Regions from separate parts of the Vibrio sp. R11-SG3-ISO9 genome, predicted to be linked through region 1. Evidence: predicted binding sites of a transcription regulator. Region 1 holds the regulator's gene; each other region holds the start of a gene.

Region 1 (10,575 bases):
CCTAAAAGAGCCTGCTGATCACCTAGCCATCGAGTTGGACTTCCTAGGCAACATTATCATTCGTTCAAACGACCTCGAGAGCGAGCAAGAATTAGAAGCAGCTTTCACTACACAGCATGAATTTGTTGAACAACAACTTCTCAGCTGGGTTCCACAATTTGCAACGAAATGCCGTGAATTTGATGAGTTTGGTTTTTACGCTTGTGTTGCAGAATTGCTAGCCGCTTTCTGTAAACTTGATGCGCAATATTTGGCTGGTGAATAAATTCACTAATGACTAAAGGCACAATTTAGGTAGAATGTGACAATTCACCCAGATTTCTGGGTGAATTTTATTGCGAGTATTTTCTAGTCAGTCTAAAATTGTGACCGCAAACGATAAAATATGAAACATTCTCGAAATGCTATGCTTTAAATTAGCTAAGAGCATTTCGGTGTTAAGACAAGCCGCTCTCATTAGCGGTTTTTTGTTTTTTAGCACTTTAGTACCGAGAGAGCCCTACACATTCTAAGCTCTTGTTCTGGTAGCTTAAAACGGCTACTTGCTCCGTACTGCTGAGGAAGTAGCTATCAATAGGATAAAGCCATGGCAACTATAAAAGATGTCGCTCGCTTAGCCGGCGTATCAACAACCACCGTTTCTCACGTGATCAACAAGACACGTTTCGTAGCAGAAGCGACTCAAGAAAAAGTAAACAAAGCCGTAGACGAATTAAATTATGCACCAAGTGCCGTTGCCCGTAGTTTGAAATGTAACTCTACGCGCACAATCGGTATGTTAGTAACTCAATCAACTAACCTATTCTTCTCTGAAGTGATCGATGGTGTGGAAAGTTACTGTTACCGTCAAGGCTATACGCTGATTCTATGTAACACAGGTGGTATCTACGAAAAGCAACGTGACTACATCCGAATGCTTGCTGAAAAGCGTGTAGATGGCATCTTAGTAATGTGTTCTGACCTAACGGAAGAACTTCGTGAAATGCTTGACCGTCATGCAGACATTCCAAAAGTTGTTATGGATTGGGGTCCTGAAAGTTCACAAGCAGATAAGATCATCGACAACTCTGAAGAAGGTGGCTACCTAGCGACTAAATACCTAGTTGAACGCGGGCATGAACGTATTGCATGTCTAAGTGGTCACTTAGATAAAGCGGCATGTGTCGAACGTATCGCTGGTTACCGTCGTGCACTTGCAGAGGCAGACATTCAAGCTGATGACAACCTAATCCTTGAAGGTAACTTCGAGTGTGATACGGCTGTTATCGCTGCAGATAAAATCGCTGCAATGGAAAATCGCCCTACCGCGGTATTCTGTTTTAACGATACGATGGCGCTTGGTCTTATGAGCCGCCTACAACAGCAAGGTATTAAGATCCCTGAAGATATTTCAGTGATTGGTTACGACAATATTGAGTTGGCAGAGTACTTCTCACCGCCGTTGACGACTGTTCACCAACCAAAACGTCGTGTCGGTAAGAACGCGTTCGAAATCCTGCTAGAACGTATCAAAGACAAAGACCACGAAAAACGTGTGTTCGAGATGCATCCAGAGATCATTGAGCGTGCGACAGTAAAAACGTTAAAATAACGTAAACTTTAGAAAAATCTAATAAAACGCACCGTTTGGTGCGTTTTTTTTATTTGTCAAAAATAAAAACCCAGTTGCATATCAAGACAACAATTAACTGAATTAAGATCACATTTTAGAATAACAAGTGTGAACCTCATTCAACAAAAAACTTTATTCTTGATTATACAGTCACGCACAGGGCAAATCACTTGAAAGGGTGAGACGCAAAGCCTCCGGCCTAACCCATTATTGGTATGGTAGCGGGGTTACCGATGGCAAAATGCAGTATTTCCTACCTTTAGTAGTAATTTACGGCTTATTGACAATTTTATTGCGACATTTTGCTAATCTCTCGGACCTGCTTATTTGGTGGCGTAATTCAAATACACCGAGATAAACAATATGGATAAACCGATACTCAAGGACTCAATGAAGTTATTTGAGCCACTTGGAAAGATAAAGTCACGCTCAATGTTTGGCGGTTTCGGCCTTTTTGCCGATGACACCATGTTTGCATTGGTCGTAAACAATCAGTTGCACATTCGAGCTGATAAGAATACTACTTCACAATTTGAACAACAGGGCTTCGAACCTTACGTTTACAAAAAGCGTGGATTCCCAGTCGTTACTAAGTATTTTGCCCTCCCAGAAGACCTCTGGCAGACTCAAGAACGTATTATCGAGCTGGCAAAAGCTTCCCTTAACTGTGCTAAAGAAGAGAAACAAATCCAATCATCGGCGAAACCGACTCGATTGAAAGATTTGCCAAACCTTCGACTTGCCACAGAGCGAATGTTGAAAAAAGCAGGGATCGATACCGTTGAAAGCTTGTATGAGTCAGGTTCTGTTAATGCATACAAAGCCATTAAAGAGTCTCATTCATCAAGTGTGAGCTTAGAGCTACTTTGGGCGCTTGAAGGTGCAATCAACGGCACTCATTGGTCAGTGATACCTCAGCAGCGACGTGACGAACTCATCAGCTCTATTAATTAGGTCCAAATCACTTAATTGTAAAAAGCCACATTAATGTGGCTTTTTTTATTTTCTTTTGAAAGTTAATCTTTCCTTCTCCTGTCTAACTATACTAACTATAAGCAAAAGATTAAGGGACGCTCCCATGAGTAAGAAAATGATTTTAGGCATAATTTTAGTTGCCACGATAGTGTTACTAGCCGTTAACTTTGGTCAATACTTAACGCTTGAAAATGCCAAGGCTCAGCAGGCACTTCTTAACGACTACATAGAGAGTAACTTTGTTGTTGCAGCTGCAACCTACTTCATCCTCTATATCATGATTACCGCTTTCTCTATTCCAGGCGCTGCTGTAGTTACGCTGCTCGGGGCGGCGCTATTCGGCTTTTGGACTAGTTTATTACTCGTGTCGTTTGCAAGTACCATAGGTGCAACACTAGCGTTTTTGAGTAGCCGTTTTCTACTGCGTGACTGGGTGCAAGGTAAGTTTGGCGATAAGCTGTCGACCATTAACCAAGGCGTAGAAAAAGATGGTGCATTCTACCTATTCTCTTTACGTTTGATTCCGGTATTCCCATTTTTCTTAATTAACTTACTAATGGGCTTAACACCTATCTCTGTAGGACGCTACTATTTGACTAGCCAATTAGGAATGCTTCCTGGCACTGCAGTTTACTTAAACGCAGGTACTCAGTTGGCAGAGATCGATTCGCTATCAGGCATCGTATCCCCTTCTGTACTGCTTTCTTTCGCACTGCTTGGCGTTTTCCCAATTGCTGCAAAATGGATTATGGGTAAGTTTCGTTCGGCGCCAGTCGCGGAATAGATAAGGAAAATTGATGAAGATATTCAGTGCTGCAAACCCAACAGAGGCTCACATAATATGTGGGCTTCTAGAGAGTGAAAAAATTGCCTGTGAAGTGCGTGGTGAAGGATTGTTTGGTTTAAAGGGAGAAATCCCTTTCTCTGAAGAAACAGACCCATATGTGTGGCTCTACGAGCCTTCTGATGCAACAGCAGCACTAAACCTCATCAATGCTTATAAGAAGCAACAAGATTCCATCATCTATGAAGAGTGGCGCTGTAGTCAGTGTCACGAGGTCAATGAAGCCCAGTTTGGTTCTTGTTGGCAGTGTGGTTCACCTTGCCCTGAAACATAAGTTTTGTAAAAACGAGTCCCTAAAAAAACAGGAAGCGTAATAGCTTCCTGTTTTTTTGTATCTCGTTATGTCAAGTGAACAATGCTTCACCAAACTCACGTTATTTGATTTGCTTTTGAATAAACTCAATAGAGCGCTGGTTGAACTCTTCGGGTTGCTCCACGTTACAAACGTGACCACAGTTAGCAATTTCCACCAGCTCACTCGATTTATGTGCCGCCACCATCTCTTTAACGGGCTTGATGAACATGTAGTCACGCTCTCCCATCAGATACAAGGTTGGAATAGGTAGCTCTCGCTCTTTGAAGTAACGCATCAACGGGTTAACGTCAGCAGTAAGAATAAACCAGCGCTTGAACTCTTTTTGGCACAGCTTTTTCGCTTCGCGAATGAAAAGGTGTCTAGACTCTCGCTGACTCTTTTGTGGCATAACAATGTAAGCAAACAGGCTGTAAAGCCACATATAAGGAATAATATGTTTACTTAAGTTACCTAATTTAACCAAGACTTGAGAGCGCGTATTCAAACGCGTTACAGCACCGCCGAGTACCATTGAACGAACACGCTCTGCAGCCAACTCAGCCACATTTCGAACGATAATAGTTCCTAAGGACATTCCAACAAAATGCGCTGAACGAATTTTTAGGTGATCGAGCACTTTAAGAATATCGAGCGTTACCGCTTTGAATGTGTAACGGTTACTGATCAGCTCTTTTAATAAATTGTCGGATTTACCGTGACCTCTCAAGTCAATCAGCAGCAAATTAAAGTGCTGTTTGTAAGCTTTGATCTGCTTAAACCAAATGGACGAACTCCCACCAGCACCGTGGACGAAAACGACCCACTCATCACTGGTCGGGTGATTGAATGTTTTATGGAATAATAAACTCTCAGACATACCTTTCGCTTTAATTCTACTTATTTGCTTGAGCACCATTGCTAGATGCTTGGTAATGATAGCACGCTATTAAACCGATTAAGTGATAGTAGTGTCAATCATCTTATCAGCGTTCTGAATAGCTCAACCACAATTACTCCCAAAGCGTTATATGAAACTAACGGTAGCTCAACAGTTAACTTAGACACTAACAGTGACACTTTAAAAACAAAAAAAGGTGTTCACAATGGAACACCTTACTTTTCAAATACACAAGTTACAACGCGGTGTGATACATCTCTAAATAGGATTTAGCAGCATCTTCCCAGCTAAAATTCTGTTGCATTGCATAGAGCTGAACGCGACGAACTTCTGCAGGTTTTTGTGCATAAAGCAACAAAGAGCGATGCAATACCGAGAGTAAAGCCTGAGGGGTTGGCTCGCAAAAAGCAAAGCCTGTGGCCAGTTCAGTGTTGTCATCGTAATGATTAACGCTGTCTTTTAAGCCGCCTACTGAGCGAACGATAGGTAGAGTGCCATAAGCCATGCTATAAATCTGATTCAAGCCACAAGGCTCAAATTCAGATGGCATTAAAAAGAAGTCTGAACCGGCTTCAACCAAGTGAGCCAACTCGTTGTTGTAAGCTTCAACAAACGAAAACTTCTCTGAATGCAGCGCGGAAAGCTCTTTAAGCTGGCTTGCTAATACGGGATCACCTGTACCCACAATCACGATTTGCAGTTCATTCTTGAGGAACTCTTCAATGATCGGAATTAAGTAGTGAACACCCTTCTGGTTAGTCAGGCGACATACCATGCCATACACGGCGCAATCAGATTCAGGTAAACCAACTTCTTGCTGCAGCTTTTGCTTACAAGCGGATTTGCCTCGAGCCATACTGTGCTTCGTTGCTTTGTATTTGCGCGGTAGATAAGCATCCGTTTCTGGGTTCCATGAACCGTAATCGCAGCCGTTTAAAATACCAAACAAGTCATCAGAACGTTGTTGGAACTCTCGCGCCATACCGTGGCTTCCAAGCTCTGTTTTTAGCTCTTCAGCGTACGTCGGGCTAACGGCATTGATCTTATCTGCGCACATCACACCAGCCTTTAGCATAGTGACATGGGTGTCACTTACCGCGGCTTCAGGCACATATCGACCGTGCATTTCTGGTAAGTTCTGCAGTTCATCATAAGAGAACACGCCCTTAAAGACGGCATTGTGTATCGAAATAACACTGCGTATCTCTTTGAAAAAATCGTGCTCTTGATAGCGAGACTTCAACAGGTATGGAACAAAGCCAGTGTGCCAATCGTTAGCATGCACAATATCTGGCTGGAAACCAAGCTTTGGCAACATGTCTAAACAAGCAGCGCTAAAAAACGCGAACCTTTCACCATTGTCAGCGTAAGCTTGGTTGTTCTCAGCGTACATCTCTGGGCGATCAAAGTATTGTGGACATTCAATACCAAAGACTTGAACGCCTTCAACGCTTAACTTTTTAACTTGATAAGCCGTATGAGGCCAGTGATCGAGCTCAGTCGATAGGATAACTTCAGCTGATTCGATATTCGGGATTTTGCTATATGCGGGGATGGTCACTCGAACGTCCTGTTCGAGTGTTTGTAACGCTTTAGGCAGTGCCTTGGCTACATCAGCCAAGCCACCACTTTTAATTAAACCTTCAACTTCAGACGCTACAAAAAGTACCGAGAGAGTCTTAGTAACCAACTCGTGCTCCTTTAGGGATTACTACAACACCATCTTCTGAAACATGGTAGTGCTTTTTATCTTCTTTCAGATTCACGCCGATTTGAGTGCCCGGTGCGATATCTGCATCTTTATCGACGATAACACGGCGAAGAACACAGCCCTCACCCACTTTAACGTCACCAAGTAAGATACTTTCGCTGATATCACAAGCAGATGCAATATTACTGCGGAAACCAAGTACACACTTCTCGATTCGAGAGCCGCGTACGTAACTACCGTTACATACTAAGCTATCGATGATCTGTACTCGCCCGTTTGCAGAATCTGTAAAGGTTGCCGGCGGTAGTGGCGGGTAGTAAGTGTGAAGAGGCCATTTACGGTTGTATAGAGAGAATGGCGCATCTTTTTCTAGCAAGTCCATGTGTGCCTGCCAGTAAGCGTCAATCGTACCCACATCGCGCCAGTAAACTTCCTCTTTCTCGCCAGTAATACGGTTTGTGCTGAAGTCATAAACAAACACGTCACCACGTGGGAACATGTTTGGAATAATGTCTTTGCCAAAGTCATGAGATGAGCCTTCGCGATCTGCATCTTCTACCAGTTCAGCAAACAGTTCGTTCGCTTCAAATACATAGTTACCCATTGAAACGAGTGCCGAATCAGGGTCGCCAGGGATTGACTTAGGATTTGCAGGCTTCTCTTCAAAGCCGATCATACGCCCTTCCGCATCAACTTCGATAACACCGAACTCTGATGCTTCAGCCAAAGGCATACGTAGAGCAGAAACCGTCAGCGCCGCTTTCTTCTCTTTATGGAAATCAAGCATTTGCTTAATGTCCATTTTGTAGATGTGGTCAGAACCAAAGATACAAACTTGATCTGGTTCTTCTAGTTGCATGAAGCGAAGGTTTTGATAAATCGCATCCGCCGTACCTTCATACCAACGCTTACCCGTACGCATCTGCGCAGGAATTGGGTCGATGAATCTATCTGTTATCCCACTGATATTCCAGCCTTTTTTCATGTGATGGAATAGTGACTGCGACTTAAACTGTGTCAAAACGTAGATCTTCATAAGATCCGCATTTACGAAATTGTTTAAAGCAAAATCAATTAAGCGGTAGCTTCCGCCAAATGGAACCGAGGGTTTGCTGCGAGATTCAGTTAAAGGTCTTAAACGAGAGCCTTCACCGCCAGCAAGAATCATTCCCAATACACCAGCCATTTTATTCTCCATATATTTATAGCTTGTCGATGTTGGTACTTAGTTTAGGGGTAAGCCTATGGGGGTAAGCACCAACTCTTATTTTAGGCACTTAGTACATATCCATTCATATTCAGTGACAAAATACTAAGCCAAACGTTGTTATATGTGCACTATGCTTTGCACTTGGTTTTATATACGTTATCGACTTTTCAGTCGATTTCAATTTTTAATATGCCATTCTGTGGTATGTGAAACGATTGCTTTTCTAAGTCTCAAAGCAGCTCACATTACACAGACTTTCAGAAACATTACATTAACAATGAAAACACATGCCTTCTACATCAAAATACTGATCTGCTAATTACAATATTTTAATTTAGTTACATTAATGTTAACGCTCGCAAAGAAATCATACTTTCTTTTCTAAATTATTTCATACCTCAAAAGAATTATTTTTTCAGCCTTGAGACAATTATTGCACTGTGTTGCATAAAAACTCATATTCAACACAAAAAAAAGCAGCCAAACTAGGCTGCTTTTTACTCACTATTTTTCTTTTGGCTTTTTGCGCTTATCTGTGACTTCCCATTTTCCGTCAATAAACAGCGCTGTCCAACCAGAAGGTTTGCCGTCGACCTCGGTTCGTACGTAGTTCTCTTTGGTCTTACGACTAAAGCGAACCACTGTCGGCTTACCGTCTGGGTCAGCAACAGGAGCTGTCGTCAGGTATTGGAATTTCGGCGAAATGCGGTCTTTAAAGCGAACCAACTCTTCCACTAATGGTGCACGCGTTTCACGTGATTTAGGGAAATTACTTGCCGCCATAAATAGACCAGAAGCACCGTCACGCAGTACAAAGTACGCATCTGAGTTTTCACATGGAAGCTCAGGGAAGTGAACAGGGTCTTCTTTCGGTGGCGCAACCTCACCGTTTTTCAGAATCTTACGTGTGTTCTTACAATCGTCGTTGGTACAGTCCATGTATTTACCGAAGCGACCGTTTTTCAGAACCATATCTGAACCACACTTGTCACATTCAACAACAGGACCATCGTAGCCTTTAACTTTGAACTCGCCGTGCTCTACAACGTAACCATCACAGTTCGGGTTGTTACCACAAACGTGCATCTTACGCTTGTCATCGATCAGGTAAGCGTCCATCGCTGTTTCACAGATAGGACAACGCTTCTTAGCTCGCAGTGCAGCAGTTTCAACGTCTTCCTCAAGAACATTGATAATGCCTTCTTCATCGCCAAGGTTAATCGTTGTCTTACAACGCTCTTTTGGTGGCAATGCATAACCTGAACAGCCAAGGAATACACCAGTAGAAGCAGTACGGATACCCATGTTGCGACCACACGTCGGACACTCAATATCAGTTTCTACGATGTGGTTTGGCTTCATGCCGCCAGCCGCTTCATCAAGGTCCGCTTTTTCGAGATCACCGGTGAAATCTGTAAAGAAGTTGTCTAGAACGCCTTTCCAGTTCGCTTCACCTTCCGCAATTTGGTCTAACTTCTGCTCCATACGAGCAGTAAAGTCATAGTTCATCAGATCGTTAAAGCTCTGGTCGAGACGGTCAGTAACAATCTCACCCATCTTTTCAGCGTAAAAGCGACGCTGCTCAACCTTCACGTAACCACGATCTTGGATCGTTGAGATGATTGATGCGTAAGTCGATGGACGACCGATACCACGTTTTTCAAGCTCTTTAACCAAAGCTGCTTCAGTGTAACGTGCAGGTGGCTTAGTAAAGTGCTGCTTAGGATCAAGCGTCACAAGTTTAAGCTTATCGCCTAGCTCAACCGATGGCAGGATAGTGTCATCGTTCTTACCCATAGGGCGTTGTACACGAGTCCAACCATCAAACTTAAGGATACGCCCTTTAGCTTTCAGAGTGTACTCGTCTGCTTTTACACTGATTGTTGTTGAATCGTATTGTGCAGGCGTCATTTGACACGCGACAAATTGATTCCAGATCAATGAGTACAGTTTGTGAGCATCAGCATCAACGCCTTTTAGGTCTTCAGACTTAACGTCAACACTTGATGGGCGGATCGCTTCGTGCGCCTCTTGTGCGCCCTCTTTGCTGCCGTAAACAAGTGGTTTAGCTGGTAAATACTTATCACCAAACTCAGAGTTAATGTACTCACGCGCCATATCTACAGCTTCTGAGCTCAAGTTCGTCGAGTCAGTACGCATATACGTGATGTAACCCGCTTCATAGAGTCGCTGAGCCAACATCATCGTCTTCTTAACGCCATAACCCAAGCGAGTACTCGCGGCTTGTTGTAGCGTCGACGTAATATAAGGTGCTGAAGGTTTACTCTTAGTTGGGCGGTCTTCACGCTTGCACACTTCGTATTCTGCTTTTTCTAGAATACTCAGTGCTGCTTTTGTCTGTTCTTCGTTTTCAGGCTTGAAAGCAACACCTGCTTTCTGAGCGACCTGAAGACGGAAATCGGTTTTATCGCCTGTTTGCGTATCAGCGTGGATATCCCAGAACTCTTCTGGAATGAACGCATTGATCTCACGCTCACGCTCTACCAGCAGCTTAACGGCTACCGACTGTACACGACCTGCAGAAAGACCACGTGCTACTTTTTTCCAAAGTAGTGGCGAAACCATGAAACCTACAACACGGTCCATGAATCGACGCGCTTGTTGAGCGTTCACGCCATCAATATTGAGCTCACCCGGAGTTTCGAACGCTTGCTGAATCGCGTTCTTGGTGATCTCGTTAAATACTACTCGTTTATATCTCGCTTCATCGCCACCGATGATCTCACGAAGGTGCCATGCGATAGCTTCTCCCTCGCGGTCCAAATCGGTTGCGAGATATACATGGTCTGCATTCTCAGCTAGCTTTTGGAGTTCAGCCACGACTTTTTCTTTGCCTGGCAGAACCTGATAGTTCGCTTCCCAATCTTTATATGGGTTGATACCCATCTTTTTGATGAGTGCTTTGCGATCTTTTTCTTTCTTGATACGAGCTTTCTCTTCTGGGCTCATACCCTTTGTTGAAACAGCAGCCGCCTTCTTGCCTGTGCTTTGTCCCGCCGTTGGTAAGTC
Region 2 (10,575 bases), on a different contig from region 1:
ATGAAAGTTGTTGAAGTAAAACACCCGCTAGTTAAGCACAAGATTGGCCTGATGCGTGAAGGCGAAATCAGCACGAAGCGTTTTCGTGAACTAGCAACAGAGGTGGGTAGCCTTCTAACATATGAAGCGACAGCAGATTTCGAAACTGAGCGTGTAGAGATCAACGGCTGGAATGGTCCAGTAGAAGTTGACCAAATTAAAGGTAAGAAAGTAACAGTTGTGCCAATCCTACGTGCTGGTCTTGGCATGATGGATGGTGTACTCGAGCATATCCCAAGCGCACGTATCAGTGTAGTTGGTATCTACCGTGATGAAGAAACACTTGAGCCTGTGCCATACTTCAACAAGCTAGCGTCTAACATCGAGGAGCGTATTGCTCTTGTTGTTGACCCAATGCTAGCAACGGGTGGCTCAATGATCGCAACTATCGACCTTATGAAAGAGAAGGGTTGTAAGCACTTTAAGATTCTTGTTCTTGTTGCTGCGCCAGAAGGTATTGCAGCACTTGAGAAAGCACACCCAGATGTAGAGCTTTACACTGCGGCAATCGATGAGAAGCTAAACGACAAGGGCTACATTGTTCCTGGTCTAGGTGATGCTGGCGATAAGATCTTCGGTACTAAGTAATTCGGTTAGTTGTAGCGATATTTGCTACGACCAATAGTGAAAAAAGGGAGCGTATCATCCGATACGCTCCCTTTTTGTTTGTTCTCGATTTATTCGATTACTTGATTTGCGCTGTGTCTACAGAGTGGTTCTCACCTAGCTCTTCTGGCAATACAAGGTTTAGTAGGATTGCTACGATACCACACAAACTCACGCCCTGAAGGCTGAAATCGCCGATACCAAAAGCCATGCCGCCGATACCAAATACCAGTGTTACACCGACGATCACTAGGTTGCGTGATTTGTGTAGGTCAACTTGGTTTTTGATGAGCGTATTTAGGCCAACCGTTGCAATAGAACCAAACAGCAGAATCATAATACCGCCCATAACCGGAACCGGGATAGTTTGCAGCAAGGCACCTAGCTTACCAACCAGTGCAAGCACGATAGCGGTGACCGCAGCCCAAGTCATGATTACTGGGTTGAAGGCTTTTGTTAGCATCACTGCCCCCGTTACTTCACTGTAGGTTGTGTTCGGCGGAGCGCCCAGCATTGAAGCAGCAATCGTTGCCACGCCGTCACCGGTTATGGTGCGGTGTAGACCTGGTTTTTTAAGGTAGTCTTTACCCGTTACGTTCGAAATGGCCAGCATGTCGCCAACGTGCTCAACAGCAGGTGCGATAGCAACGAACACCATGAAGAAGATCGCATTGATGTTGAACTCTGGTGCCACAAAGTTAGGCATGGCCAACCAAGAGGCTTGAGCTACCGGAGTAAAGTCGACCGCGCCGTAGACTAGGCTTGTGATGTAACCCGCTACGATACCACCAAAGATTGGCAGCAGTTTTAAAAAGCCTTTAGCGAATACGCTAATAATGATGGTAACAATCAGTGAAATCGCTGAGATCCAAAGAGCCGCATCGGCATCCACCAGCTGTACTGCGCCGTCTCCAGTTTTACCCAGTGCCATGTTAACGGCTACCGGTGCTAAACCAAGACCGATAACCATGATCACTGGGCCAACTACCACTGGTGGTAATAGCTTATGGATAAAACCAACGCCGCGAACTTTAATTAGGCCACCCATCAGCACATAGACAACACCTGCCGCCATTAGGCCGCCCATTGTGGCACCTATGCCCCAAGTTTGTACGCCAAACATGATCGGTGCGATAAACGCGAAAGAAGAGGCTAAGAAAATTGGAACCGAACGGCGAGTAATGACTTGGAAGAGGAGGGTACCAATACCAGCACCGAACAGTGCAACATTGGGATCTAAACCGGTAAGTAGGGGGACTAATACCAGTGCACCAAAGGCGACAAAGAGCATTTGCGCACCTTGCAAAGCATTTTTCATGATAGGTCCTTGAGCTAATCGTGAAGTAAAAAATAAAATTCGCGGGATTTTATCACCTCGCAATCGATTGCTATATAGGTTGTGTCAAATTTATCGCTCATTTGCCGAAAATATGTGCATTATCACTTAAGTCTTCACTAATTTTCCTTAATTGCTATATATCACCCCGATAATTCTCGGTTATTCAATCGACTATCTGCCATCGTCCTTGCCCAGTTACCCATAGTTGCTTATCATCAGGGCACAAGATTTTAAGACTAGGGTCGATATGCGTTATTTAGCATTGTTGATGGGACTTTTGGCTGCGCCGAGTTATGCACTGACTCAGGTGGATATTTTCAGTGCCGAAGTGGCTATCAATTCAGAACAGAAAGAGCCAGAGAGAGCGGCTAGAAATGAAGGCATGCAACAGGTGCTGGTCCGTGCAACTGGCCAAACAGACGTTGCTGCTAATGAGACGGTAAAAAAGGCGATGCGCCAAAGTGCTCAATACCTGTCACAAATGAGTTTTGGTGAGGCAAGTGAGCAAACTACGTTGCGCATGCGCTTTAATGGCGCTCAGATTCGTAACCTACTGACTCAAGCTCAATTACCTTACTGGCCTGAAACGCGTTCCAATGTATTAGTGTGGCTAGTCGAAGAGCAAAACTACGACAAGAATATCGTTTGGGAACACTCGAATTCTAAGCTAGCGGCAGGCATTCAACAAAACGCGAAACTGCGTGGTTTACCAATTACGCTACCTGTGGGTGACTTCGATGACATTACAGGTATTGCAACGTCTGATCTGTGGGGCGGTTTTGTTTCACCTATCAGCCAAGCAAGTCAACGTTATCCTGTGGATGCGGTGCTGGTTGTGCGTGCGCAGCCGTCAGGTCTACGTTGGACGCTTTATGATCAACAGCCTAATCAGATAACCAGTTCACCGAAATCACCAGTAACGGGGTCTGTTTCAGGCAGTGGTGCGTCTGCTTCTCAGTCATTAGTTAACGAGATCAGTAACTACTACGCTAAGAAAAGTGCGGTCACAGTCGCGAGCGAGTCTTCGGAGTCAATTCTTGCACAATTCATTAGCTTGAATAATGCACAAGACTTCTTCCAGCTAGAGAATGCATTAAAAGCACTTAACTCTGTAGCAAGCTTAGATATCCTGAAGATTCAGAATCATGAAGTGACGTTTAGAATTCATCTGTTATCGACTCAAGATGAATTTGAGACAGAAGTGGAGCGCCTACGTTCAGTGGCGAAAGTTGAAGCATCTTATATAGAGCCAGAGCAGATGCCTGAATTTGAAGCGCAAGACAACACCTTGTCGGTGGGTGGCGTGGAACCACAATCGGAAGCTGAGAATGCGCCACAAGTGGTCACTCCAAGTAACTTATCTGCGGAAGTCAAAGCGTCGGACGCAGAGTCAGAGACGAATGCTACTGACGAAGACGAAGCAGTCGTAGAACTCGCAGGCAGTGAAGTTGTTGAGACTACCAGTGCTCCAAAACCGCTAAAGCCAAGCCTGGTTTATGAGTGGATTCGATAATCGAGCTTCAAAATGAAGAAAGCCCTGCAATGCAGGGCTTTTTTATGGCTGTTGTAATCGATAACGGCACTAACGAAGAGAGCACTTACCAATTACTGTTCAAACTTGGCTTTCTCTTTCTTTTCGACTTCAGATAGGCGTTTAAGCTTAATGCCCAGTTCTCTCGCTCGGAAACGAGCAAACAGAATGTTCCCAGCGAAACCTAAGGTCGTGAGCAGAAGCTCAACTGCCGCGAGCATGCGCTCACCACCATCGACATATAAAATCGTTAATGCATGTAGAAAATAGAGCATCAAGATGAAGTTAGCCCACGCATGGGTGTAAGGCTTAGCCGCCAAAATACCCGGTAGCGGCAATAGCAGTGGTACCGCCCATACAATCGCTAGCGTAACGTTGTCTAAATGAGGGTGCGGGGAAAGGGTCATCTGCCATGCAACTACCCAGCCCAAAAGCAATAAGTTACCCAATAAAGCAAAGTAACGAAATAGCTTAGTCTTGGGAGACATCGCTTTTTCAGACATATACATAATCAAGATATTCCTTTCTGGTTTATTGCCGTTCTCGCCAAACGCTTTCCAAGATTTTGTGCCAGTTCAATCTCTTCTTTGCTTAACGTGCTGTTTTCACCAGCGCTGCTTGCGCCGTAAGGTGTGCCACCCGTTTGAGTGGTGTGTAGAGCAGGTTCAGAGTAGGGAATTCCCATAACAAGCATGCCATGATGCAGTAACGGTAGCATCATCGTTTGTAGAGTGGTCTCTTGACCACCATGCAAAGAGGAAGAAGAGGTAAAGACGCAGGCTGGTTTATCGATGAGATCACCGTTAACCCATAGCGGGGTCGTGCTATCCCAGAAGTGCTTCATCGCCCCTGCCATATTACCAAACCACACAGGGCTGCCTAGCGCTAAGCCATCACATCCTTTTAGGTCCTCAAGGCTAGCGCACGGGTCGTGCACTGTAACGTCATTACGTGGAGAAGGATCGCCGGTGTGGATCTCTTGCACTGTTCGTAACACGGCTTCACAACCAGAGACTGATTCAACGCCACGCGCGATCTGTCGAGCCAATGCGAGTGTGTTGCCGTGACGACTGTAATATAAGACCAGTATTGAAACGCTCATAAAGCCTTATAGGATCTCTAGTACTTGCTCTGGTGGGCGACCGATTTTTGCGCGGTTATTGGCAACAACAACAGGGCGTTCAAATAGTTTTGGGTTATCCGCCATCGCTGCGAATAGTTGCTCATCGGTTACAGAACTATCGCCTAGGTTTGCTTCTTTGTAATCCGCTTCTTTTGTTCTCATCATCTCGCGAACGGTTTCAAAACCTAGTTGGGAAAACAGAACCTTTAGTTGCTCAACAGACAGAGGTGTCTCTAGGTATTTGATGATTTCTGGTTGAACACCATTTTCTTCAAGAATCGCTAGAGTTTGACGGCTCTTTGAGCAACGAGGGTTATGATAAATTACGACAGACATGGTTCTTCCTCGGAATTATTTTTAGTTTATTTCTGTGAGGGCGACACGTTGGTCACCCTCACAGGTTGAGTCTTGCTTAAGGTGATTACTATTGTAGTGCCAAGAAGCGTTCACGTTGAATCATTAATTGGTCAATACGTGCGTCGTAACGCGCTTGTTTAAGGCTGCCTAACTCGGCGATTTGACTGGCTTGAGTGTAGTACTGGATCGCTTTATTCCAGTTCGCTTGCAGAGCTAGAATTTCCGCTCGTGCAGCTAAGTCTTCATCACTGTTACCTAAGTCGATATTTGCTTTCGATAATAGGTGCCAACCGTTGGTGTCATTTGGGTTGTCGTGAGTATAACGCTGTAGCACTCGGACCGCTTCCTGCTGCTCCTGGTTCTCAAGTAACGCATTAGCGTAATTGATTGTCAGCACTGAGTTATTTGGTTGACGTACTAATGCCGCCTTCAGCTCTTTGATCGCCTTTTGCGGTTTTTTCTGTTCGATGTGCAGATCCGAGATCGCATCGAGATAGAAAAGGTTGGTCGGGTCATTGGTGATCAGCTTGTTTAGAATCGGTTCGGCTTTATCAAGCTTCTTCGTATCTAGGTATACCAGCGCCTGTCCGTACTCTAGAGATGGGATCATAGATTTCGGAGCTTTCTTCAACTTACGCTCAAACCAATCTAATGCCGCATCGCCATCAATACCTGCATAGCGAGCAACAATGCGCGCTCTGGCCAAATGGTAGTCAAGTGATGGTGCGAGTTTGAGAGGCGGGTAACTGCGAGCACGTGCGCGCGAGTCGGTAATACGGTCCTCTGGTAATGGGTGAGTCAGCAACATTGGTGGTGGTGTACTTGCATAACGGTACTCGTCAGCAAGACGGCCAAAGAAGCGTGGCATTGCATTCACATCAAATCCAGCTTTAGCCATGGTACTGATACCAAAGCGATCGGCTTCTTTCTCGTTGCTACGCGTGTAGTTGATCTGGCTCTGCATGTTTCCAGCTGTTGTGGCTGTCAGAGCCGCAATACCTGCTTCTGGTGCCGCGATTGCCAATAACACCGATGCAGCGAGTGCAGCAATGGTAGCCGGCGAGCGACGAGCTTGATCTTCCATACTTCGTGCTAAGTGGCGCTGAGTCACGTGTGCGATCTCGTGAGCCAGTACCGAAGCCAGCTCACTTTCAGATTGAGCGTGCAGGAAAAGACCAGAGTGCAATGCGACATAGCCACCAAAGAAGGCGAATGCGTTGATGTTTCTGTCGCGAATCATGAAAAAGTTGAACGGCGTTTTTACGTCGTTGGCATTGGCGACGAGTCGGTGACCTAAGCTATCAATGTATTGATTAAGCACGGGATCATTAATCACAGGCTGACTGCTACGAATGATGCGCATGTAAGCATCACCATAGATCAACTCTTGGTCTATGGTCAGGGTGCCGCCGGCCGCCGTTCCGATATCGGGAAGGTCCAAACTATTTGCTTGAGCCTGTAATGGGGTGCCGAGTGTTGTAGCGATGCATAAGCAAGCTATTGAGCGAGCGCGTTTAAACATATTAGTCAGTAATACTCCGTTTCTTCTGACAGTAAGACAAGGACAACACGAAATGGTTCTTTATCTGTTCTCACCTTTGTTTAAGTACGTGCGTTAAACTAAAGGTTGCGGAATGAAAGATGGCACGTTTTCAAAAACAGATTACAATACGACCCTTATAATAAGCATCGAGCTAGATAATGAAACCTAATATTCTAGATTTACGCCAAGAGCGCTGCCCAATGGCGTTATTATTAGCCAAGCGTCACAGTGTTAAGTTAGAAAATGGTCAGTCCTTGTTGATATATATTGCTGATCAGAGCTCAATGACCGATATTGTAAGCTTTTTATCCAAGCATGCCTTTAGTGTAGAACTTGAAGCTTGCTCTGGTCATCACCAAATCCAAGTTACAAAAAAGGAATTGCAATCAAATGCTTGAAATGATGAATCGTTGGTACAAACGACGTTTTTCTGATCCACATGCAGTCAGTTTGGTGGCCATCATTTTATTTGGTTTTATTACCATCTATTTTTTCGGTCATTTGATCGCACCACTGCTGGTAGCAATTGTGCTTGCCTATCTACTTGAGTGGCCAGTGACACAACTACAGCGCCTCGGTTTGCCAAGAACACCTTCAGTGATGTTGGTTATCTTGATGTTCTTCAGTGTGATGCTGATAGCCCTATTTGGTTTGGTTCCAACCATTTGGAATCAGGTTGGCAACTTGCTTAACGATATCCCAAATATGTACCTCGGGCTGCAAAAGTTCATCGCGACGATCCCTGAACGTTACCCAGAACTGGCTAATTTACAGATCGTAGAGTCAGTGATGTCGAACGCGAAAAACAAAGTGTTAGGCATGGGTGAGAGCGTTGTGAAAGGCTCGCTAGCTTCACTGGTGAGTATTGCAACGCTTGCGGTATACCTAATCTTGGTACCACTACTCATTTTCTTCTTGCTGAAAGACAAAGAAGAGATGATCAGAATGGCGAGCGGACTACTGCCTCAGAACCGTCGTTTGGCAACCAAAGTATGGGTTGAGATGAACCAACAAATCTCAAACTACATTCGCGGCAAGGTACTAGAGATCTTAATTGTCGGCGGTGTGAGCTACGTAACTTTCGCTATCCTAGATCTGCGTTATTCAGCGCTGTTAGCTGTCGCGGTTGGCCTATCGGTGTTGATTCCGTACATTGGTGCAGCGGCGGTAACCGTGCCGGTGGCTATCGTTGGTTTGTTCCAGTGGGGACTGGCGCCACCGTTCTACTGGCTGCTATTGGCGTACGGTATCATCCAAGCACTGGATGGTAATGTCTTAGTTCCTGTGTTGTTCTCAGAGGCAGTAAACTTGCATCCGGTGGCTATCATTGTCGCGGTATTGGTGTTTGGTGGTCTATGGGGCTTCTGGGGCGTCTTCTTCGCGATTCCTCTCGCAACGTTAGTGAAGGCCGTTTGGAACGCTCTACCAAGCCATGCTTTAGAAGATGAGATAGAACAAGCGTAGCTCTCTTGATTGAAAATACGATTTAAAAGAAAGGCCGAATATTTAAGATATTCGGCCTTTCAATTTTATTGGACTGAAACAGTTTCAGAAGCTGGTTTAGTCTTGCTTGAAGTAATCTAGAACCACTTCATGGTGCGTTTTGGTCTTGAACTTGTTGAATACGTGTTCAATAACACCTTCTTCGTTGATTAAGAAGCTGATGCGGTGCAGGCCATCGTAAACCTTACCCATGAATTTCTTCTCGCCCCAAACACCAAACTGTTCAGCTACGGCGTGGTCTTCGTCAGAAAGCAGTGAGAAGTTCAGTGATTTCTTGGTAATGAAGTTTGGTAGACGTTTAACTGGGTCGATGCTTACACCAAGAACCACAACGTTTAGTGCATCTAGCTCAGCTTTGATGTCGCGCAGACCTTCTGCTTGCACGATACAACCTGGTGTCATCGCTTTTGGGTAGAAGTAGAAAAGGACTTTCTTGCCTTTGAAGTCACCAAGAGAAACGATGTTGCCATCTTGATCTGGAAGAGAGAATGCAGGTGCTGGAGTGCCAGCTGTCAGCGTATTCATGACATTTCCTTTTTAAAGACTGTTTTTGATAAAGTTGAGCGAGCCTTGGACTGATAGGCTCTGACACAGCGCGTTAAATTCTTCTTGTAGCTGCATCAGGTTACATTCTGATTGAACAGAAGCAGTAATTGAAATATGGAATTGATCGTTGTCGAGTTGTACTTTCGACTTGTTGATGGTCTGCGCGCTGAGCGAGTCCAAACCAATCTCTCTATCGGCGAAGAACTGGGTGAACTTTTCGGTGAGCCCAAGCCTATCGTCAGACTCGATAAACACTTCGAGTGTATAGGAGTTCTCGATATGATCATGCGGGGACGTTCGCTTCATGATAGTAATCAGGTCATGCTCCTGACCAAGCAAGGGTAGGGTCGTCTCCACACGCGTAATATTGTTGGCTTTGCCTGATAACAGCATGATGAGAGTAAACTCTTCACCAAACATCGCGATACGGCTGTCGATAATATTACAGCCTGATTGGGTGACTAACTGAACCACTTGGTTACAAATACCCGGGCGATCTGTGCCCATTGCAGTGATTACTAGATGTTGAGTCATAAAATCACGTCTCTTTATATTCCATTGATGAGAGCATGTTAGCACAGATACAGGAACTAATGAGTGAAGGTCGGGGTGTTTTTATGAGTCACTTAGACTTAAGTGGGTACTCAATGAGCGGAGTTTGAGCTGAGTATGACACTTCAGTTTGAGAACATATTGAGAAAAGCCTACCACTAACCGAGCGCTGACAAGTTAGGTGTTAAATCGGTTACATTGGGCGTCAGCAAATCATTTCTAGCATTGAACCTGCTTATAAGTCGTTTGACCTCTAACATACGACAATATTTCATACAGTTGTGGCCGTGAAGCGACTTTAATCGCTTGTGTTTATTAATCGGCTTACAGTAACATGCAAAAAGAACAAATTAAGGGAGATAGACATGTTTTCAGGAAGTATCGTTGCGCTGGTTACACCATTTAATTCTGACGGTGAAGTGGATTTCGAAAGCCTTAAAAAACTGGTCGAGCACCACATTGCTGCAGGTAGTGATGGTCTAGTAGCAGTAGGCACTACGGGTGAATCTTCTACATTGACTATCGAAGAGCATGTCAAAGTCGTTACTAAGATGGTTGAGTTTGCTGATGGCCGTATTCCTGTGATTGCAGGTACGGGTGCAAATGCAACTCATGAGTCAGTACTGTTCAGCCGTCTGCTCAATGGTTCTGGTATTGCAGGTTGTCTAAGTGTGACACCTTACTACAACAAACCAACACAAGAAGGTTTGTACCAGCACTACAAAGCGATCGCAGAAGTGAGCGACGTTCCTCAAATCTTGTACAACGTACCGGGCCGTACGGCAGTAGACCTATTGCCAGAGACTGTGGCCCGTCTTTCAAAGATTGAAAACATCGTTGCACTTAAAGATGCGACGGGTGATCTAGACAGAATTGCAATTCATCGTGAACTTTGTGGCGAAGATTTTATCTTACTAAGTGGTGACGACCTCACAGGCCTAGAATTCGTAAAACGTGGCGGTGATGGTGTTATCTCAGTAACGAATAACGTTGCAGCAGCTGACATGGCTACTATGTTTAAGCTGGCGAAAGAGGGCAAATTTGAAGAGGCAGAGATCATTAACGAGCGTTTAATGCCACTTCACAAACATTTGTTCATTGAATCTAATCCAATTCCAGTAAAATGGGCGGTTCATAAAATGGGTTTGATCGCTGAGGGCAGTCTTCGACTTCCGCTGACAGAACTGTCAGAACCAGCTCAACCTATCGTTGCGCAAGCAATGACAGAAGCGTGTATTTACTAAATGTTTGAAACAGTGCCGAAGCTTGTCTTCGGCATTTAGGAGTATAAATGAAGTATTCTCACCAGCTAGTGATCGGCTCACTGGCTGTTTTCGTTCTTACAGCATGCTCTGGCAGCCCGACTCAACGTCGTCAAGCCAAGGATGACTTCGAATACTTAGAAACCCCAGCGTTGACTCAATGGCAACTGCCTG
Region 3 (10,575 bases), on a different contig from region 1:
CGACCAGAATGTGTTTGCCGTTTTCACGCGCCACATTGTCTACCGACTTTACCAGCGTACCGAAGAAGGGGTCTGAGATATCACCAACCAAAACACCGACAGTATTGGTGCTTTGGCTGACTAATGCACGAGCATTGGCGTTAGGGCGGTAACCCAGCTTTTTCATGGCCTGTGTGACCGACTCGATAGAGCTTGCACTTGCCTTAGGGGACTTGTTAATTACACGGGAAACGGTTGCGACAGATACGCCTGCTTCCTTTGCCACATCTTTTATTGTTGCCATTTTTAACCTCTACTCAGTACCGCTCCTATTTAACACCGTCGCTGATAGTATGGCAATCAAACTTAACTTTTACTTCCAATATTGAGATCTTTACCGCTTGTAATTATTAGCTTTAGTGCTAGTGTAAATGTTTACACTTTACTAAAATTAAGTAAAAGTTAATTTCATCAATAACAAGGGAGTAGATATGGATACGATTGCGTACGGCGATTTCGCTAAGCTAGAGATGCGTGTAGGTAAGATCATTGAGGTTGCTCGTCATGAGAATGCAGACAAGCTCTATATTGTTCAGATTGATGTCGGTGAGAAAACCTTGCAGACAGTCACCAGTCTAGTGCCGTATTACACAAAGGAAGAGTTGATGGGCAAGCAAGTGGTGGTGCTGTGTAATCTGGCGAAGGCCAAGATGCGCGGGCATACATCGGAATGCATGTTGCTGTGTGCTGAAACAGACGATGAGTCAGAGAGTGTACTGCTGACACCAGAGCGTGTGATGCCAGCAGGGGTTCGCATCGTTTAGTAACTTACGAGCTGCGCACCACTAGAAGTAGGTCATCAATGATGCTGTGGTGGTGCTCAGACACGCCTGCCAAATTGCCATATTTAGGCTGGTGGCGATCATTAATCATAGGGTGTTGCCAGCCCTGCGTATGTTGCACAAAGTGAGAAGCGAAACTTTCTGATATTTCTAGGCAGCCTGCAATGACAGTATCCACATAAGTCTGAACAATCGGGCTATTGATGCAGGGCGCTTCAATCTCATCTTTAATGTAAACCCAGATTGTTTGTGAAGGATCAAAGCCTTGATGCGCTTCGATCTGATCGGGATCTAACTCAATTCGGTGATAGCCGCGCTCGCGACGATCAAACTCGGCCAGCGCCACTTCATCGACCTCAAGTAATACTCCATTTACCTGACCTTGCCCTTGATTCACGATCAAAGGAGAGATCACATAGCTGTCATCGATTTTACTCCAGTGTCTTACTAGACCATCGACTATCGCTGGGATTGCTTTTCCGGTCTGTCCGGTGAGTTGTCGTGAAGAGGAGTTGATTAAACTGCCGTAGCCAAAAATATACATCGCTATCCTTGTCTGTTTATTGTTGAAAGCCTCACCTACTATATGGGGGATGCCAATAAAAGTCAGCATATAACTGAAAGACTTTATTGTGTCATATTGACTTCTTATGGTGTGTTTAATTGACACTATATCAGCGAATGAGTCTGCTTAAAGGCAATAAATACAGTGGTTTAGTATGTTGGAATGCTTCATGCATTGACCTAGTTATATGTGAATCTATCGCCGAACCACTCTCGAATCCATTTTGGCGATACGCTTATTAATTTAGGAGCGACTTTGTTAAATATCACAGACAAAAGTGTCGAGGATGCGATTCCCGCTTATCTACGCTTGGGCTTTAGACCCTTCTTCTTCCTCGGTAGCATCTATGCGGTGCTCGCCATTGTTCTTTGGGTATACATGTTCCAAAACGGTCAACCCGAAATCTTACAAGTGCCAGCCTTGTGGTGGCATGTTCATGAGATGCTGTTTGGTTTCTCGATGGCGATTGTTGTCGGGTTTGTGTTAACCGCGGTACAGACATGGACGGGCGTCAATGGTACTAAACACTATCGCCTCGCAGCTTTGGTTGGTTTATGGCTCGCACCTCGAATTCTGTTTTGGACACCAGCACCATTGTGGCTAATTTCGTCGATTGAGGCGCTGTTTTTGGCTTTTGCTGCTTACGAAATTGGCTTTCGAGTAGTACATGCCAAAGGGTGGAAAAATCTATTCTTCGTTCCGCTGTTTGTTTTGGCAATCGTGGCGAATTTTGCCAGCTATGCAACCATTAAGGGGATGCCGCCATTTCCTCCTTCAGCGGTTTGGCATGCGATGCTGTGGTGGTTTACGCTGCTGCTATCTGTGATGGGAGGGAGAGTCATCCCATTCTTCACCGCACGTCGCTTTAACTTTGATAAGCCACAACCCTTGCTATGGCTTGAGTGGTTATCCAATCTGCCTTTGGTCGGACTGTTTGTGTTGAGCTTCTTCCCACTCACTTTTGTCGAAGTCGGTAAGCCTCTGATGCTGTTCGCAGGTATTGCTCAGTTGGTGCGTGTGATTCGCTGGAAACCTTGGGCGACGTTATCTGAGCCGTTGGTGTGGTCACTGCATGCAGCATACCTTTGTATTCCATTGAGTCTGTTGCTACGTGGTTTACTGGATAACCCGTTTGCAGGACATAATATGATTCACCTATTCGCAATTGGTGGTTTAAGTGGCTTGATCTTGGCGATGATTGCTCGTGTCACTATGGGGCATACAGGACGCGCTATCTACAAAGGACCGAACATGGCTGTGGCATTTACAGCCTTAATTCTGGCCGCGTTATTGCGCAGTGTTGGAGTGAGTTTGTTCCCTGCTTACATGATGCCTATCGTAAATATTAGTGCGGGTTTATGGGTACTCGCGTTTGGTATGTATGTGCTTAAATTTGGCATGATGTTGCTGACGCCAAGAGTTGATGGCCATCCGGGTTAACTGATTAGGTCTATGAATAGTGAAAAAGGAAGCAGTGTGCTTCCTTTTTTCGTGTTAGCCCATGTAGTCGATTCTAGTGATTGGCGAGGTAGTGTCGAACTTGGGTGATCATATCTTCCTTGGCATGAGGGGAGATGAAACTCGCTTCGATGGCGTTGATGCTAAATTGTGCGAGCTCTTGTTTGGTGATCTCGTGAGCGTGGGCAACGGCTAAGAAGTTATCGTTCATGTAGCCACCGAAGTAGGCTGGGTCATCCGAGTTTATGGTTACACATACCCCTTTTCTTAAAAGCTCAACGATGTTGTGCTGCTGCATAGTCTCAAACACTTTTAGTTTGGTGTTCGACAAAGGGCACACCGTTAAAGGCATACGATGCGCGGCAAGCTCTGCTACGAGCTCAGGATCTTCACTGCAGCGCACACCGTGGTCGATACGAGTAACACCTAACATCTCGATGGCATCTCGAATGTTCTGAGCCGGCCCTTCTTCACCCGCGTGCGCCACACTGAGGAAGCCGTGGTTGAGCGCCTCTTGAAATACACGTTGAAACTTTTCTGGTGGGTGGCCCATTTCAGATGAATCGAGCCCGACGCCAATAATGTGCTCTTTGTAGGGAAGGGCTTTACTGAGAGTGGCGAAGGCGCTTTCTTCATTAAGGTGGCGTAAGAAACACATGATCAGTTGACTGCTGATTCCGAGCTCTTGATCGGCCTGTTTGAGGGCGCGAGTGATGCCAGCGATCACTGTTTCAAATTCAATCCCTCGCTCAGTGTGGGTTTGAGGGTCAAAAAAGATCTCGGTATGAATCACATTGTCTTGTTGGCATTTGAGCAGGTAAGCCAATGTCAGGTCGTAGAAATCTTGCTCGTGAATCAGGACATTGGCACCTTGATAATAGATATCGAGAAACGATTGTAGGTTGTGAAATTGGTACGCTTGACGCACTTGATCTGGATTGTCGAATGGGATGTTGATGTTGTTGCGTTTTGCCAAATCAAACATCAGTTCTGGTTCGAGTGTTCCTTCTATATGTAGATGCAGCTCAACTTTCGGTAGATTTTTGATGAAGCTATCCATAGCGACTCCTTAGCTATTTTAATTATGGGCGGAGTAGTTAAGACATTGAACATTGATGGGTAATCGAGTCGATTAGTGGGTTCACTTGCCTATGTTTGAGCATAGTTCATTTCATCATGAACGCTTTATTCTCTGCAAAATGAAGGGGAAGAAAGGAGGAATGAAATCGAGAACACTGAGTCGCAAACGATTTGCACAATTGGAGTGTGATCCGCTGCAAATATTTGCAGCAATGTTTATGGATTTGTGCTCTAATACCGCGCTTACCAAGGGATGGTGTTAAAAGATGCTCACATAGATGGAGTTATCAAAGTTGACCGATCCCTTAATGATCTCCCTTAGGAAAATACAGAACATGTCTAAGACCAAAAAATTTGATATCCGCCTTTCAGAAAAACGCAATGGCTGGTGTGCAGAGATTACTCGTCAAGTAACTTCTCGCTCAACTCGCGTTTCTAAGCGTGAAACGGGTTTTGAAACTGAAGCTCAAGCACAAGAGTGGGCAGAGAAAGAGCTGGCTTCTTTCGTTGCTAACCAAGCTGAGCGTAACGAGCGTAAAGCAGAGCAGCGTAAAGAGCGTGATGAACTGCGCCACGCTAAAGAGCTAAAAGCTGAGCAAGCGCGTGAAGCACGTGCAAAAGCTCGTGCAGCAGCAGCTGAGCTTGACGCTGAATAAGATTCTACGAGGTTGAGTTTACTCACCTATTAAAGAAAGGCCCCAATCGTATTGAGCGACTGGGGCCTTTTTTGTGGAGTTTGTTTTACTGCTGGGCAAGCGATCAGTTATTTAGAGTCGTCAGCCAATCTTCTTCTGCCACTTCTTCAATGTAGTTCTCTACTGACTGTTCTACATCTTCATCATCTTGTTTGAAGTAAGCAATGTGGAACACCGCGTCACCCTCATTCACCAATGGTAGTGTTTGTTGACCAATCACAATACCGCCTTTCTTGGTGATGATTTGGCTCTCTTGGTGACCCAGTGGTGAGCTGACATACGCTAGAGTTTGTCCCGCCTCAACCTTTTCACCGAGTCTCACCATGTTGCGTAAGATGCCGTCTGACTCTGCACGGATCCAACTGGTAGATCGACTGATCACAGGCTCTGGTAGCTTTTTACGGTTTGGTCTAAGCATCCCGATAGCTTTCATTACCTGATGGATTCCCAAGTAACCAGCACGGATTGCTAGGTGATCAAAGCGCAGAGCTTCACCGCCTTCGTACGTCAGTACCGGAATACCAAGCTTCTCGGCTTCACTGCGCAGTGAACCGTCGCGAAGTGGTGAGTCGATGATCACTGGTGTCGCAAACGCGTTAGCGATTCTTAATGTCTCAGGATTCGACAGGTTTGCACGAATCTGAGGCAGATTGGTACGGTGAATGGCACCTGTATGCAAATCCAAAATATAGTCACAACGCTTCGCGACGTTCTCAAAGAAGGTGTACGCGATACGAGACGTTAGTGAGCCTTTCTCGCTTCCTGGGAAGCAGCGGTTTAAGTCGCGGCGATCAGGTAGGTAGCGAGATTTATGAATAAAGCCAAACACGTTAACGATAGGCACGACAATCAGGGTACCTTTTAGCTTTTTCGGTTCGATAGCGTTGGTCAGTTGACGTGCAATCTCAACACCATTGAGCTCGTCACCGTGAATCGCTGCGTTCACCATCAACGTTGGTCCCGCCTGACGACCATGAATCACCTCGATAGGGATCGATAGTGGCGAGTGGGTATATAGCTGAGCCGCTTGCAGCTCAATCTCCATTCGTTGGCCTGGTTGTACAGTTTGACCAAGGAGTTCGAATGGTTGGTTAGGTTTTAGTCTTGCCATTTAGGTTTCTCAACGAATGGATAATGGATTAAATCGGAATGTACCAATCGTTGATTTTTAGTACGAATCAATCACTTTACGGTGACGACAAAAATTTTTAATGAGGTGTGTTTGAGAATGGAATCGACGTTGATTTAATCTTAATCAAGTTAATTGCTTAGCGTTTTATTTCTGACAATTCGCTGATAATTGGGAGGAAATCGACTGCTACTATCCAGCGCCTTTTTTTGGGCGACATATTAATTAACTGAGATCGTTATGAAAAAAACAATCACTAAGATCGTAGCTCTGGCAGTGGCGTCGGTAGCTCTTTCAGGCTGTGTGGGCAGTAATGCTGTTACTGGTTACCTAATGCAATTTAACCTTAAAGCGGTCGATAACCGTTACGCGCGTGGTGGGTTGAACATGTTGCTCGCACCTGTTTACGGTCTAACTGTGGCAGCGGACTACTTAGTCTTCAACTCTCTAGAGTTTTGGACGGGTAAAAACCCGATTACTGGTACCCCGCATATCTTCGATAGCAAAACTGATACTTACATCGACATCAACCACCAGCTTGATAAGTCTCTCACTGAAGCGCCAATCGCACCTCTAACTCAAAATCGTGTGATTGAGCGTGGCGAAATGATGCAGTTGGATGAAAACACGATTCAAATGAGCATCACTTACCAAAATGGTGAAGAAGCGACTTTGATTGGTGTGCGTGATGGCGAAGTGGTGACGTATTCTATTGATGGTGAGATTGTCGCTCAAACCTCAATGGATGAGTTAGCGGCTTACGCAGCAGAGCGCGCGTAACGTTTGTTGTAAATAAAGATATAACAAGCTCGCTAGTTAAAAAAACAGGTACTCAATGAGTACCTGTTTTTGTTTCAGCTAGAAAAGCGAATTATGCTTTTTCTGGGATTGCTTCAAGTAGTGCAACCATTTGGTTCCAGAATAGCTCAACCGTATCAATCTTCACTTTCTCATCTGGAGAGTGAGGGAACTTGATAGTAGGGCCGAAAGAAACCATGTCCATGTTCGGGTAAGGTTCTTTGAATAGACCACACTCAAGACCAGCATGGATAACCATGATGTTTGGCTTGTGACCGTAGATGCCTTCGTACATGTCGCGGAAGATGTGCATGATTTCTGAGTCCGCATCTGGCTTCCAACCTGGGTAAGCACCAGAGAATTCGATAGTTGCACCCGCAAGCTCTGCTACAGAGTGAAGCATGCTTTCAACTTGGCTACGGCCAGAGTCGATAAGAGAACGGATCAAGCAAAGTACAGTGATCGAGTTCTCTTCAGTTGTGATAACGCCAACGTTTAGAGAGGTTTCTACAACGCCTTCAATCTCGTCACTCATACGGATCACGCCATTTGGCGCTGCGTTAAGTGCTGCGATGAAGCGAGCTTGGTCAGCCGCTGCAAGTGCGCCCATTTCAACTGAAGCTTCTTCGTTGAAAGTCACAATGCTGTCTTCTACTTTACCTAGCTCTGTTGAAAGAAGCTCCGTGTAGTAGTTGTATAGCGAAGCCAGTTTCTCTTGGTTTGCCGCTGGTACAGCAACTGTTACGAAACCTTCACGAGGAATCGCGTTACGTAGGCTACCGCCTTTGAATTCTACGATGCGTAGGTCTAGCTCTTTTGCGTGACCCGCTAGGAAACGAGCAAGCAGTTTGTTTGCGTTTGCACGACCTGTGTGAATATCACAACCAGAGTGGCCGCCTTTAAGACCTTTAAGCGTTAGCTTACGAGTCACGAAATCTGCTGGGATTGCAGTACGAGCAACGTCAAATGTCATTGCGCCGTCGATGCCGCCAGCACAACCCATGTACACTTCGCCTTCTTGCTCTGAATCGGTGTTAAGAAGGATGTCACCCTCTAACCAACCCGCTTCAAGACCGAACGCACCAGTCATACCAGCTTCTTCATCTACCGTTAGTAGAACTTCGATTGGGCCGTGCTTGATTTCGTTTGATGCAAGAACCGCAAGACATGATGCCATGCCCATACCGTTGTCTGCGCCAAGTGTTGTGCCTTTCGCTGTTACCCACTCGCCGTCGATGTACGGTTGGATTGGGTCTTTAGTGAAGTCGTGAACCGTATCTTCGTTCTTTTGTGGAACCATATCGATGTGAGCTTGTAGTACCACACCTTTTTTGTTTTCCATACCCGGCGTTGCTGGCTTCTTGATGAATACGTTACCCGTTGGGTCACGGCGTACATCTAGGCCTTGTTCTGTTGCCCAAGCAATAATGTATTGAGCAAGCTCTTCTTCGTGCTTTGATGGGTGTGGGATTGAGCAAATCTTATCGAAAAACTGCCAAAGTGGGGCAGGGGATAATTTACTGATCTCAGAATGGAATTCAGACACGGATGACTCCTTTTTTATTTAATAACCATATCTTTAGGTAAAAGTGGCTTGGTATAAAGGACAATTATCTAAAATATGGGTCTGTTTTGATGCCGACAGCATACCATTTGAGTGAGGCAACGAGTAGGTGTTGTAACAGGCAATTGTTGCAAAGTTTGAAAATAGATTTGTTGCTTCGATCAAAAATAGGTGCCCAGTTGCTTAATAAGTTGCCGTGCAAACGTTTTTATTGGTCTGTTTTGTAATTTAATTACATGTTGAGTTTGTTATTTAGTCTTTTTAAGCTAAAAATGTGATTTGGTGCAAAAAATACTTGTAATCTTTTTTCGTTGGGGTATATTAATAACCAACTTCTGAGACGAAGAGTAAATGCTCAAAGGATGAGTCCGTTTATCGCCTCCAAGGAACTGAGAAATCAAAATTGTTTTTAATTGATTTATTAAGGTGATAGTTATGAAAGGTTTACCATCTGCAATGTTCTGGCTTAACAGCTCTGTTTACACTAGCAACTTTGCATACCCAACTAGCTTTGGTTACAACAAGTAATCTGAGCGTGTGACTTGAACAGTTTGTTCACCCCTATATATTGGAATTTTTTTACAACCCTCTTGGTTGACTGATTCTACCGCCACTCATATTTGAGTGGCGTTTTTTTTGCCTGCTGTTTTCCCACCATTTTTCTAATTCCACGATTTGTTATCCCAAGGCTTCATAGACACTCCAATGCATTATTGATATCAGGGCTTTTGGTACTACTCTATTCAGATGGGAATAGGAGCTGGTTAAATTTTGCACCACAACTGAGCAGAACTTCTATTATTACCAGATCTGTTGAAAAAAGCGGTGCTTTAATGACTTTTATCGTACGGTCTTTGCTGTCTTTTCTTGGTGAATTTTCAAGGTGGTAGAAAAAAACACCACTTGTTTTGCATTTTTTTGATGATTTTAAGTATCTGTTTTCAATGAGTTTAGTGAATAAGAATAGCCTACTTTAATCGCCCTGTTTCATACGTTTTCTCTATTAATATTGGTTAGAGTCTTAATTCTATCTGGAATTTGTTATTTGATGACTTTATAATCCTGAGCCAATCGATTACGCAACCGTTTACTTTCTACCCTTATAGGATTCGATAATGTTCGAAAAGCTATTCAAACTCAGTGAAAACGGCACCAATGTGCGCACTGAAATCATCGCCGGTCTAACGACCTTCCTAACTATGGCTTACATCATTTTTGTAAACCCAATGATCTTAGCTGATGCAGGTATGGATCACGGCGCTGTATTTGTAGCAACCTGTCTAGCTGCGGCTATTGGCTGTTTCATCATGGGCTTTGTAGCCAACTACCCGATCGCTCAAGCACCAGGTATGGGTCTGAACGCGTTCTTTACTTACGCAGTTGTAATGGGCATGGGTTATACGTGGCAAGTTGCTTTGGCTGCGGTATTCGTGTCGGGCGTTATCTTCATTTTCTTAAGCATTTTTAAAGTCCGCGAATGGATCATCAACTCGATTCCTATGTCACTGCGTGTGGGTATCTCTGCAGGTATCGGTCTTTTCCTTGCGTTTATCGCTCTAAGCAACGCGGGTATCGTTGTTTCTAACCCAGCAACTAAGGTATCTCTGGGTGATATCACAGCGATTGGCCCTATTCTGGGTGCACTTGGCTTCTTCTTAACAGTTGCATTGGTTCACCGTGGTGTGAAAGGTGCAGTAATGATCGCGATTCTTGCTATCACTGCGATTGCCATTGTTATTGGTGATGTGCAATACGGTGGTATCGTTTCTGCGCCACCAAGCCTAGCGCCAACATTCATGCAGCTCGATTTCTCTGCTGTATTTGAAATCGGTATGATCTCGGTTGTGTTTGCTTTCCTATTCGTCGACCTATTCGATACCGCAGGTACGCTAGTTGGCGTTGCGACAAAAGCAAACCTAATCAAAGAAGACGGCAAACTTCCTCGTCTTAACAAAGCACTGCTTGCTGACTCAACAGCAACGTCTATCGGTGCACTTCTAGGTACATCAAACACCACTTCTTACGTAGAGAGTGTTTCAGGTGTTGCAGAAGGTGGTCGTACAGGTCTAACGGCTGTTGTCGTGGGCGTACTTTTCCTTCTTGCTCTATTCTTCTCGCCGCTAGCGGGCATGATTCCAGCTTACGCAACGTCAGGTGCGCTATTCTATGTAGCAATTCTGATGATGTCTGGTCTGGTTGGCATTGATTGGCGTGATCTTACAGAAGCAGCACCAGTCGTGGTAACATGTCTGCTTATGCCGTTGACGTACTCTATTGCAGAGGGTATCTCTCTAGGTTTCATCGCTTACGCTGCAATTAAGCTGCTAAGTGGCAAAGGTCGCGACGTTTCTATTGCCGTTTGGGTAATGTCTGTGATCTTTATCCTTAAGTACATCTTCGCTTAATCGCTTGCAGAGGCCATGTCGATATGGCCTCTAACAACATGACAATTTATTAGGTTTAAT

The links. Region 1 encodes PurR, which represses purine synthesis genes. Its sites were predicted from a motif close to TNANGNAAACGTTTNCNTNA; they were not measured.
Region 2: the regulator PurR is predicted to act here: its motif matches at 2,066-2,085, upstream of AC6R05_RS03290 (uracil-xanthine permease family protein).
Region 3: the regulator PurR is predicted to act here: its motif matches at 9,186-9,205, upstream of AC6R05_RS02780 (NCS2 family permease).

What each region holds. Positions count from the first base shown of each region.
Region 1 is NZ_JCBDGU010000038.1:28,175-38,749, reverse strand. Features, by position in the region: gene torD (molecular chaperone TorD) at 1-265, shown strand, start outside; gene purR (HTH-type transcriptional repressor PurR) at 587-1,591, shown strand; cyclic di-GMP riboswitch class I at 1,763-1,847, shown strand; gene AC6R05_RS11820 (TfoX/Sxy family DNA transformation protein) at 1,976-2,566, shown strand; gene AC6R05_RS11815 (TVP38/TMEM64 family protein) at 2,691-3,371, shown strand; gene AC6R05_RS11810 (putative signal transducing protein) at 3,385-3,705, shown strand; gene AC6R05_RS11805 (alpha/beta fold hydrolase) at 3,806-4,603, opposite strand; gene glgA (glycogen synthase GlgA) at 4,860-6,314, opposite strand; gene glgC (glucose-1-phosphate adenylyltransferase) at 6,304-7,533, opposite strand; gene topA (type I DNA topoisomerase) at 8,050-10,575, opposite strand, start outside.
Region 2 is NZ_JCBDGU010000009.1:160,185-170,759, forward strand. Features, by position in the region: gene upp (uracil phosphoribosyltransferase) at 1-627, shown strand; gene AC6R05_RS03290 (uracil-xanthine permease family protein) at 725-1,963, opposite strand; gene AC6R05_RS03295 (DUF2066 domain-containing protein) at 2,232-3,497, shown strand; gene AC6R05_RS03300 (DUF2069 domain-containing protein) at 3,590-4,027, opposite strand; gene wrbA (NAD(P)H:quinone oxidoreductase) at 4,027-4,617, opposite strand; gene arsC (arsenate reductase (glutaredoxin)) at 4,624-4,974, opposite strand; gene bepA (beta-barrel assembly-enhancing protease) at 5,063-6,517, opposite strand; gene AC6R05_RS03320 (sulfurtransferase TusA family protein) at 6,697-6,936, shown strand; gene AC6R05_RS03325 (AI-2E family transporter) at 6,929-8,002, shown strand; gene bcp (thioredoxin-dependent thiol peroxidase) at 8,099-8,566, opposite strand; gene AC6R05_RS03335 (glycine cleavage system transcriptional repressor) at 8,579-9,121, opposite strand; gene dapA (4-hydroxy-tetrahydrodipicolinate synthase) at 9,505-10,383, shown strand; gene bamC (outer membrane protein assembly factor BamC) at 10,431-10,575, shown strand, end outside.
Region 3 is NZ_JCBDGU010000009.1:48,179-58,753, forward strand. Features, by position in the region: gene AC6R05_RS02730 (substrate-binding domain-containing protein) at 1-283, opposite strand, end outside; gene AC6R05_RS02735 (tRNA-binding protein) at 471-803, shown strand; gene AC6R05_RS02740 (gamma-glutamylcyclotransferase family protein) at 808-1,365, opposite strand; gene AC6R05_RS02745 (NnrS family protein) at 1,642-2,826, shown strand; gene AC6R05_RS02750 (adenosine deaminase) at 2,900-3,904, opposite strand; gene AC6R05_RS02755 (DUF3622 domain-containing protein) at 4,260-4,580, shown strand; gene AC6R05_RS02760 (succinylglutamate desuccinylase/aspartoacylase family protein) at 4,684-5,730, opposite strand; gene AC6R05_RS02765 (DUF3332 domain-containing protein) at 5,989-6,528, shown strand; gene AC6R05_RS02770 (aminoacyl-histidine dipeptidase) at 6,620-8,092, opposite strand; gene vcdP (small protein VcdP) at 8,546-8,638, shown strand; gene AC6R05_RS02780 (NCS2 family permease) at 9,226-10,515, shown strand.